DNA from 2 places in the Bradyrhizobium sp. WYCCWR15520 genome. Region 2 is predicted to be linked to the other one. Evidence: riboswitches for the same ligand, from Rfam matches in the RefSeq annotation. Region 2 holds a riboswitch; the other holds the start of a gene.

Region 1 (4,741 bases), on a different contig from region 2:
CAGCAGAATTAGGGAACTAGCGTTGATGAGTCGTCACTGCCCTTTTCGTTTGTCGATATTGCTGACTGTCTCCGCCGCGGGCCTGGCGCTGCTGACGCCTGCCTCGGTCTTGCCGATGCATGCCCAGACGGCCCCGCAACAGACCGCCCAGCAGGCGGCGCTGTCCGATAGCGTCCAAACTGAAAACAAGGCTGAGAGGAAGCCGGCCGAAACCACCGCGCCACAGGCCGCGCCGTCGGCGGCCGCCAATCCGGCGGCGCAGAAGGGCGTTACCGGCAAGGCGATCGACAAGGTGAAGGAGGTCGCGAAATCGGCCAGCGACATTTTTAACCGCGTTCCGTGCCTGCCGCCCAAGGGCGGCTCCAAATCGATGGGCTCGCTGCCGCGCGTCGCGAGCAAGCTCGTCGCCGGCCAGCCGGTGGTGATCGTGGCGTTCGGATCGTCGTCGACTGCGGGCTACGGCGCGACTTCGCCGGAATTCAACTATCCCAACCGGCTCGCCGCGCAATTGCGCCGGCAATATCCGACCGCGAACATCGCCGTCGTCAATGCCGGCAAGGGCGGCGAGGACGCGCCGGAAATGATGAAGCGGCTGGAGACCTCCGTTCTCGATATGCATCCGGATCTGGTGATCTGGCAGGTCGGCACCAACGCGGTGTTGCGTAATCTTGATCCCGCCGAGACGGCAAAACTCGTCGAGGAAGGCATCGGGCGCATTCAGGCCGCGGGCGCCGACGTCGTGCTGATCGATCCGCAATATTCGCCGCGCGTCAACGAGCACGCCGAGAGCGCCGGCAAGATGATGTCGCTGCTCAACAAGGTCGCCGAGCTGCGCAAGGTCGGCGTCTTCCCGCGCTTTGCGGTGATGAAGGACTGGCACGAAAAGCAGGCAATCCCGATCGAGAATTTCGTGATCGCCGACGGCCTGCACATGAGCGACTGGGGCTACGCCTGCTTCGCGCAACTGCTCGGCGACGACATCATCAAGTCGGTCGGCCAGATCAAGCTCGGCGTCGCCGTGCCGGCGGATGTGCGGGCCTATCGGCCGATGTGATGTTGGCGAATAGGAAGTAGCGAATAGCGAATGGTGAAGATGCTATTCGCCATTCGCCCGCTACGCCTTCTCCAGCGCCTGCGCAACATCCTCGATCAGATCGTCTGCATGCTCGAGGCCTGCCGAGAAGCGAATGAAGCCCTCGCTGATGCCGAGTTCGGCGCGCGCCTCGGGCGTGAGGCGCTGATGCGTCGTCGTCGCGGGATGGGTGACGAGGCTCTTGGCATCGCCGAGATTGTTGGAGATCTTCGCAAGCCTCAAGGCATTGAGGACGCGGAAGGCGGCCGCCTTGCCGCCCTTCACCTCGAAGCCGACCAGCGTCGAACCGCCGCGCATCTGCTTCTTCACCAGCTCCGCCTGCGGATGATCGGCGCGGCCGGGATAGATCAATCGCGAGATCTTCGGATGGCTTGCCAGCGTCTCGGCGAGCTTCGCCGCGTTGTCGGTCTGCGCGCGCACCCGCACGCCAAGCGTCTCCAGGCCCTTGAGCAGGACCCAGGCGTTGAACGGCGACAGCGACGGCCCGGTCTGGCGCATGAAGTTGTGCAGGTGCTCGGCGATGAAGGCTTCGGACGAGAGAATGATGCCGCCGAGGCAGCGGCCCTGGCCGTCGATGTGCTTGGTCGCGGAGTAGACCACGACGTCGGCGCCGAGCGACAGCGGGCTCTGCCAGATCGGGGTGGCGAACACGTTGTCGACGACCAGCCGGGCGCCGCCCCTGTGCGCGATCTCGGCAATCGAGGGAATATCGAGCACATCGAGCGTCGGATTGGTCGGACTCTCCAGGAAGAAGGTCTTGGTGTTAGGCCGCAATGCGCGCTGCCATTGGTCGAGATCGAGACCGTCGACCAGCGTCGTTTCGATACCGTAGCGCGGCAGGAGGTCCTGCACAACGTAAAGGCACGAGCCGAACAGGGCCTTCGAGGCGACCACGTGATCGCCGGCCCTGAGCGGCGCCAGGATCGCGGTCGTCACCGCGGCCATGCCGGTGGCGGTGGAGCGGGCGGCTTCCGCGCCCTCGAGCTCGATCATGCGGCGCTCGAACATCGAGATCGTGGGATTGGAATAGCGCGAATAGATAAAACCGGGATCCTCGCCCTTGAAGCGCGCCTCGCATTGCTCGGCGCTCTCGTAGACGTAACCCTGGGTGAGAAACAGCGCTTCCGACGTCTCGCCGAATTGCGAGCGCAGGGTGCCGCCATGGACGAGGCGGGTTTCGGGACGATAGCGCTTGGTAGAACCAACTTCAGACATGTGACCTCCGCCGTGACCACTGGAAAATGGTCACAAAAAACCGGCCTGGAAAAATTTCCCCAGGCCGGGATCACACGTGTCCCCGGCCTGTTTAGCGATTTATTTAACGTGGCTGCAAGCCGGCCGGCTCAAATCACCACGGGATAAGTCATGCTGATATTCGCTTGCGCCCTTTCAGTCAAGGCGGCCATCAGATAACCCCTAAAAGCCCATATTTGCGAGGTTTGGATGACATTTGGGCATCCGAAAGGGCCACCTCAGAGGACCGCGCCGTGTCGTTCACGCTACCGCCCGACGCCAACGGGATTCTGCCCGACCGCATGATCGCGGCGATGGCGGATGCGGGCCTGATCCTGCCGGCCTATCCCTTTGTCGAAAGCCAGATCCAGCCGGCGAGCCTCGACCTGCGCCTTGGCGACATCGCCTACCGGGTGCGGGCGAGCTTCCTGCCCGGTCCCGGCGCGACCGTTGCCGAGCGCATCGACGAATTGAAGTTGCATGAAATAAATCTCTCCGACGGCGCGGTATTGGAGACCAATTGCGTCTACATCGTCCCGCTGCTGGAAAGTCTCGCCTTGCCGCCCGAGATCGTGGCCGCCGCCAATCCGAAGAGCTCGACGGGGCGGCTCGACGTGTTCACGCGCGTGATTGCCGACGGCACCCGCCGCTTCGACATGATCGGCGCCGGCTATCACGGCCCGCTCTATGCCGAGATCAGCCCGAAGACGTTTCCGGTGCTGCTGCGCGAAGGCTCGCGGCTCAGCCAGGTGCGCTTCCGCACCGGTGACGCCATCCTTAATGCCGACGAACTCGATGCGCTGCATGACGCCGAACGGCTGGTCGACATCGACGACGCCGATCTGGCCAATGGCGTCGCACTCTCGGTTGATCTGTCCGGCAAGAATTCCGGCGGCTTCGTCGGCTACCGCGCCAAGCGCCACACCGGTGTCGTCGATGTCGACCGTCGCGGCGGCTATGGCGTCGACGAATTCTGGGAGCCGATCCCGGCGCGATCCGACGGCAGCCTCATCCTCGATCCCGGCGAGTTCTACATCCTGGCCTCCAAGGAGGCCGTGCAGGTGCCGCCGGATTACGCCGCCGAAATGGTGCCGTTCGATCCGCTGGTCGGCGAATTCCGCGTGCACTATGCGGGATTCTTCGATCCCGGCTTCGGCTATGCCGGCGCCGGCGGGCAGGGCGCGCGCGCCGTGCTCGAAGTGCGCTCGCGCGAGGTGCCGTTCATCCTCGAGCACGGCCAGATCGTCGGCCGCCTGGTCTATGAGAAGATGCTGTCGCGCCCCGACGCCATGTACGGCCAGCGCATCGGCTCGAACTATCAGGCGCAGGGGCTGAAGCTGAGCAAGCATTTCCGGGTGTAGCTCACCGTTCGCCGTCATTGCGAGGAGCGAAGGCGACGAAGCAATCCATCTATCCGTTACGCCGTGCGATGGGATTGCTTCCGCCTTGGCTAAAGCAGGGGCGGACACGTCGCTTCGCTAGCAATGACGGCGAAGCGCTACCGCGCCGCCGATTTCGCCGCCGGCGTCACGCGCCACACCGTGTTGCCGACATCGTCAGCCACCAGCAGCGCGCCCTGCTTGTCGAGCCGCACGCCGACGGGACGGCCCTGCGCTTCGCCGTTGTCGTTGAGGAAGCCGGTCAGCACGTCCTGCGGCGGACCCGATGGCTTGCCGTCCTTGAAGGGCACAAAGATCACCTTGTAGCCTGAGCGCGGCTTGCGATTCCACGAGCCGTGCTGGCCGATGAAGGCGCCGCCCTCCATATCCGGCGGAAACAGATTGCCGGTGTTGAACGCAAGCCCGAGCGACGCCGTATGCGCGCCGAGCGCATAATCGGGCGCCATCGCCTTCTGCACCAGGTCGGGCCGCCGCGGTTCGACGCGGGTATCGACGCGATCGCCAAAATAGCTGTACGGCCAGCCGTAGAACGCGCCGTCCTTCACCGAAGTCATGTAATCGGGCACCAGATCGTTGCCGAGCTCGTCGCGCTCGTTGACGACGACCCAGAGCTCGCCCGTCGTCGGATTCCATGCCGGACCATTGGGATTGCGCAGGCCCGACGCGAACACACGCCATTGGCCGCTGGCACGGTCGACCTCCAGCACCGCGGCGCGATCCTTCTCGGCCTCCATGCCGTTCTCGCCGATATTGCTGTTGGAGCCGACGGTTGCATAAAGCTTGCTGCCGTCGGCGCTCGCCGTCAGGTCCTTGGTCCAGTGATGATTGAGGGGGCCGGCCGGCAGGTCCGCCAGCTTGACGCCGGGCGCACTGATCTTGGTGTCCCCCTCGCGGTACGTGAATTTCACGATCGCGTCGGCATTGGCGACATAGAAATCCTCGCCGACCAGCACCATGCCGAACGGCGAATTCAGGTTGCTCAGAAACACGCTGCGGGTCTCGGCCACGCCGTCGC
Region 2 (4,741 bases):
TGCGGAAGCACCCCCACCCCGGCCCTCCCCCGCAAGCGGGAGAGGGAGTGGACCGCCGCCGCGGCATGCTTTCTCTACTTCGCGCTTCCGCCCCTGCTCAGCAAAAACACGCCCTGCTCGCCGAACATGTTCCAGACCCACCAGGGCAGGTTCAGCGGCACCGGGCGGCCATAGAGATCGAGCGCCACCGCGCGCTCCATCTTGACGTTGATCTCGTCGCACAGCTGGACGAAATCCTTGATGGTGCAGAAATGGATGTTCGGCGTGTCGTACCAGGTGGCGGGGAGATGTTCGGTGCGCGGCATGTGGCCGCCGACGAGCAGTTGCAGCCGCATCTTCCAGAAGCCGAAATTCGGGAACGACACGACCGCGCGCCGGCCGATGCGCAACAGATTCTCCAGCACGGTCTTCGGCTGCCGCGTCGCCTGCAGCGTCTGCGACAGGATCACGTAGTCGAAAGCATCGTCGGGATAATTGACGAGATCGGTATCGGCGTCGCCCTGCACCACGGCCAGCCCCCTGGCGACGCAGCGGTTGACGCCCTCGCGCGACAGCTCGATGCCGCGGCCATCGATGCCGCGGCTCTCCAGCAGTTGCAAGAGTTCGCCGTCGCCGCAGCCGACGTCGAGCACTTTTGAGCCGGCCGAAATCATTTCGGCGACGAGCAGATGATCGGTGCGATGCTTGCCGGTGCGATCGGGAGCGATGCCGCCGAGCGGCAAGGCCTGTTCCTGCAACGCCATGTCAGCCTCCCGTAACGTCAAGGCCGCGCGCCTTGCCCGCGGATTCCAGGAAGGCGCGGGAAATGTCGAAGAACTCGGGCACGTCGAGCAGGAAGGCGTCGTGGCCGCGGTCGGTCTCGATCTCGGCAAACGACACCCGCGCGCTCGATGCGTTCAGCGCATGCACCAGCGCGCGCGATTCCGAGGTCGGGAACAGCCAGTCGGAAGTGAATGACACCACGCAGAAGCGGGTCTTGATGCCGCGAAACGCCTGCGCCAGCACGCCGTTGTGGTCGGCGGCGATATCGAAATAGTCCATCGCCCGCGTCAGATAGAGGTAGCTGTTGGCGTCGAAACGCTCGACAAAGGACGATCCCTGATAACGCAGATAGCTTTCGACCTGGAAATCCGCGTCGAACGAAAACGTCGGCAGCTCGCGGTCCTGCATCCGCCGTCCGAACTTGCGATGCAGCGCCGCGTCGGAGAGATAGGTGATGTGCCCTGCCATCCGCGCCACCGCCAGCCCGCGATGCGGATGGGTGTTGCGTTCGAAATAGCGCCCATGGTGCCAGTCCGGGTCAGCCATCACGGCCTGCCGGCCGAGTTCGTGAAACGCGATGTTCTGCGCCGAATGGCGCGTGCTGCACGCCACCGGCAGCGCCGAAAACACCCGCTCCGGATAGGCGGCGGTCCATTGCAGCACCTGCATGCCGCCCATCGATCCGCCGATCACGCAGAGCAGTGTCTCGATGCCCAGCCGGTCGAGCAGCAAGGCCTGCGCGCGGACCATGTCGGGGATGGTGATGATCGGGAAATCCAGCCCCCAGGCTTTGCCGGTCGCCGGATTGGTCGAGGCCGGACCGGTCGATCCCATGCAGCCGCCGATCACGTTCGAACAGATGATGAAGTACTTGTCGGTATCGAGCGGACGGCCGGGGCCGACCATGATTTCCCACCAGCCGGCCTTGCCGGTCAGGGGATGCACATTGGCGACATGCTGATCCAGCGTCAGCGCGTGGCAGATCAGGATCGCGTTGGAGCGATCGGCGTTCAGCTCGCCATAGGTCTGATACGCGATCTGGAACGGCGCGAGATCAATGCCGCAATCGAGCTTTAGCGGCTGCTCGACGCCGAACTTCGCCACCGTCGAAGTCGGATGATCGGCCTCGTGGGCGCGGTCCTCGCTGTGAATCGACGGACTGGATACCGACTGCAAATTTGTCATCGACGACCAACCTCCTTGCGGAGGCTCCAGACAGAAGTCAGGCCATAAAAAACCCGGCCTGAACGAAAGGTTCGGCCGGGATCAACTCTGTCCCCGGCCTGTTTAGCGAGTTGTTTAACGTGGCTGCAAGCCGGCCGGCTCAAATGACCACGGAATGGAACAAAGCTAGTCCGAAGCAGGTCCCCCGTCAAGGCAGCGCATGGTTAACCCTGCGAGGATCATGGCGGATCTGACGTTTCTCTTTGCTTTCAGCGGCCGTCTTTTCTAATCAATGGCCATGATTGCCGGTGATTTCGGATCGATCCGGCCCTGAAGGTTTCTGAGATGTCCAAAGCTCCCCCGGCTCCGCCCTCGCTGCAGGAATTGCGCAAGGAGATCGACGCGATCGACGAGCAGGTCCATCGCCTGCTGATGGCGCGCGGCGACATTATCGACCGGCTGATCCAGGTGAAGCAGACCCAGGAAGTCGGCTCGGCATTTCGCCCGGCGCGCGAGGCCAGCATGATGCGCGAGCTCGTCCGGCGCCATCGCGGCATCCTGCCGCTCGACACCATCGAAAGTATCTGGCGCGTCATCATCTCGACCTTCACTTACGTCCAGGCGCCGTTCTCGGTGCATGCGGACGTCTCGGTCGGCGAGCCCGCGATGCGGGACTCGGCACGCTTTCACTTCGGCTTCGTGGTGCCCTATGTCGGCCATTTCAGCGCGCAGGCCGCCGTCGAGGCGGTGGCGAAATCGAAGGGCGATCTGGCGCTGGTCTCGGCGGTGTCGAGCCGCACGCCGTGGTGGAATGCGCTGGAAGCCGATGGCGCGCCGAAGATCATCGCCCGGCTGCCGTTCCTCGAACGCGCCGATCATCCGGCGGCGCTGCCCGTGTTCGTGATCTCGCGGGTCGCCGACGACGCCATGGTGACGGAAGTCGAGATGTGGAGCGTCCGCGTCTCGGGGTGGAACGCCGATGTCGCCCGTGCGCTGGCCCCGCTCGCCGAAATCGTCGCCGTGCCCGATACCGCCTTCGACGGCGCGGCGCTTCTGGTCTCGGACGCAGGCACCGGCTTCGAAAAGATCAAAGCCGCCCTGATCCAGGCCGGGGCCTCGGTGCGTTCTTCGGCCCTCGTCGGCAGCCACGCAACACGCTATACGGTGCCCCCGAACGGGTCTGCGAAGCCTTAAACGCTGCCTGCCATTTCCGGAGTTGAAGATGAACCGCCCCGTGCCGAATCCCGGCATTCTCGATATTGCGCCCTACACGCCCGGCAAGACGCCGGTGCCCGAGCCGGGCCGCAAGGTGTTCAAGCTGTCGGCCAACGAGACCCCGTTCGGGCCGTCGCCGAAGGCGATAGCCGTCTACAAGGACGCCGCCGGGCATCTGGAAGACTATCCGGAAGGAACCTCAAAGGTGCTGCGCGAGGCGATCGGTCGCGCCTACGGTCTCGATCCCAGCCGCATCATCTGCGGCGCCGGCTCGGACGAAATCCTCAATCTTCTGGCGCACACCTATCTCAGCCATGGCGATGAGGCGATCTCGACCGCCCACGGCTTCCTGGTCTACCCGATCGCCACGATGGCGAACGGCGCCAAGAACGTGGTGGCGCCGGAGACCAACTTCACCGCCGACGTCGACGCCATTCTTGCGCGCGTGACGCCGAAGACCAAACTGGTCTGGCTCGCCAACCCGAACAACCCGACCGGCACCTATGTACCCTTCGACGAGGTCAAGCGGCTGCGCGCCGGTCTGCCGCCGCATGTGCTGCTGGTGCTCGATGCTGCGTACGCCGACTACGTGTCGCGTAACGACTACGAGCTAGGGCTGGAGCTGGTGGCGACCACCGAAAATACCGTGATGACACACACCTTCTCCAAGATTCACGGGCTCGCGGCTCTGCGGATCGGCTGGATGTTCGGCCCGGCCAACATCGTCGATGCCGTCAACCGGATCCGCGGGCCCTTCAACGTCTCGACGCCGGCGATGCTGGCGGCGGTGGCCGCGATCGAGGACACCGCGCATGTCCAGATGTCGAAGGCCTTTACCGAGCAATGGCGCAACTGGCTGACCGAGGAGATTGGCAAGCTCGGCTTGAAGGTGACGCCCAGCGTCGCGAACTTCGTGCTGATCCATTTCCCGACCGAGAAAGGCAAGACCTCGACTGAAGCGGATGCGTTTCTCACCAAACGCGGCCTGGTGCTGCGCGCGCTGAACAATTACGGCCTCCCGCACGCACTGCGCATGACCATCGGCACCGAGGAGGCCAACCGCCTCGTCGTCGAAGCCTTGCGCGACTTCGTGGCGGTCAAGTGAGCGCGGCGCCGATTTTCCGACGCGTCGCGCTGATCGGCTTCGGCCTGATCGGCGGCTCGATCGCGCGCGCTGTGCGGGCCCAGGGGCTTGCCAGCGAAATCGTCACCACGGCGCGCTCGGAGAAAACCCGCGCGCGGGTCACCGAGCTCGGTATCGTCGATCGCGTGCTGGAGACCAACGCGGAAGCCGTCGGGGACGCCGACCTCGTGATCCTCTGCATTCCCGTCGGCGCCTGCGGCCCGGTGGCGCAGGAGATCGCGCCGTTCCTCAAAGCGGGCGCGATCGTTTCCGACGTCGGCTCGGTCAAGGGCGCCATCGTCCGCGAAATGGCGCCACACCTGCCGGGCAACGTTCATTTCGTGCCGGCGCATCCGGTCGCCGGCACCGAACATTCGGGGCCCGACTCCGGCTTCGCCGAACTCTTCATCAACCGCTGGTGCATTCTAACCCCGCCCGACGGCGCCGATCCCATGGCGATCGAAACGCTGCGCGCGT

The links. A riboswitch is a leader RNA that binds a small molecule or an ion and turns the genes downstream of it on or off. The one in region 2 is predicted to bind S-adenosylmethionine.
Region 1: linked by a shared signal. The riboswitch ahead of AC0QUY_RS31160 (O-succinylhomoserine sulfhydrylase) and the one ahead of metX (homoserine O-acetyltransferase MetX) in region 2 are both predicted to bind S-adenosylmethionine.

The regions. Positions count from the first base shown of each region.
Region 1 covers NZ_JBWBWM010000032.1:90,364-95,104, reverse strand. The annotation lists gene AC0QUY_RS31170 (SGNH/GDSL hydrolase family protein) at 1-12, shown strand, start outside; gene AC0QUY_RS31165 (SGNH/GDSL hydrolase family protein) at 26-1,054, shown strand; gene AC0QUY_RS31160 (O-succinylhomoserine sulfhydrylase) at 1,115-2,308, opposite strand; SAM riboswitch at 2,379-2,458, opposite strand; gene AC0QUY_RS31155 (2'-deoxycytidine 5'-triphosphate deaminase) at 2,581-3,687, shown strand; gene AC0QUY_RS31150 (PQQ-dependent sugar dehydrogenase) at 3,825-4,741, opposite strand, start outside.
Region 2 covers NZ_JBWBWM010000046.1:30,294-35,034, reverse strand. The annotation lists gene metW (methionine biosynthesis protein MetW) at 75-743, opposite strand; gene metX (homoserine O-acetyltransferase MetX) at 745-1,947, opposite strand; SAM riboswitch at 2,029-2,108, opposite strand; gene AC0QUY_RS35665 (chorismate mutase) at 2,272-3,120, shown strand; gene hisC (histidinol-phosphate transaminase) at 3,149-4,246, shown strand; gene AC0QUY_RS35655 (prephenate/arogenate dehydrogenase family protein) at 4,243-4,741, shown strand, end outside.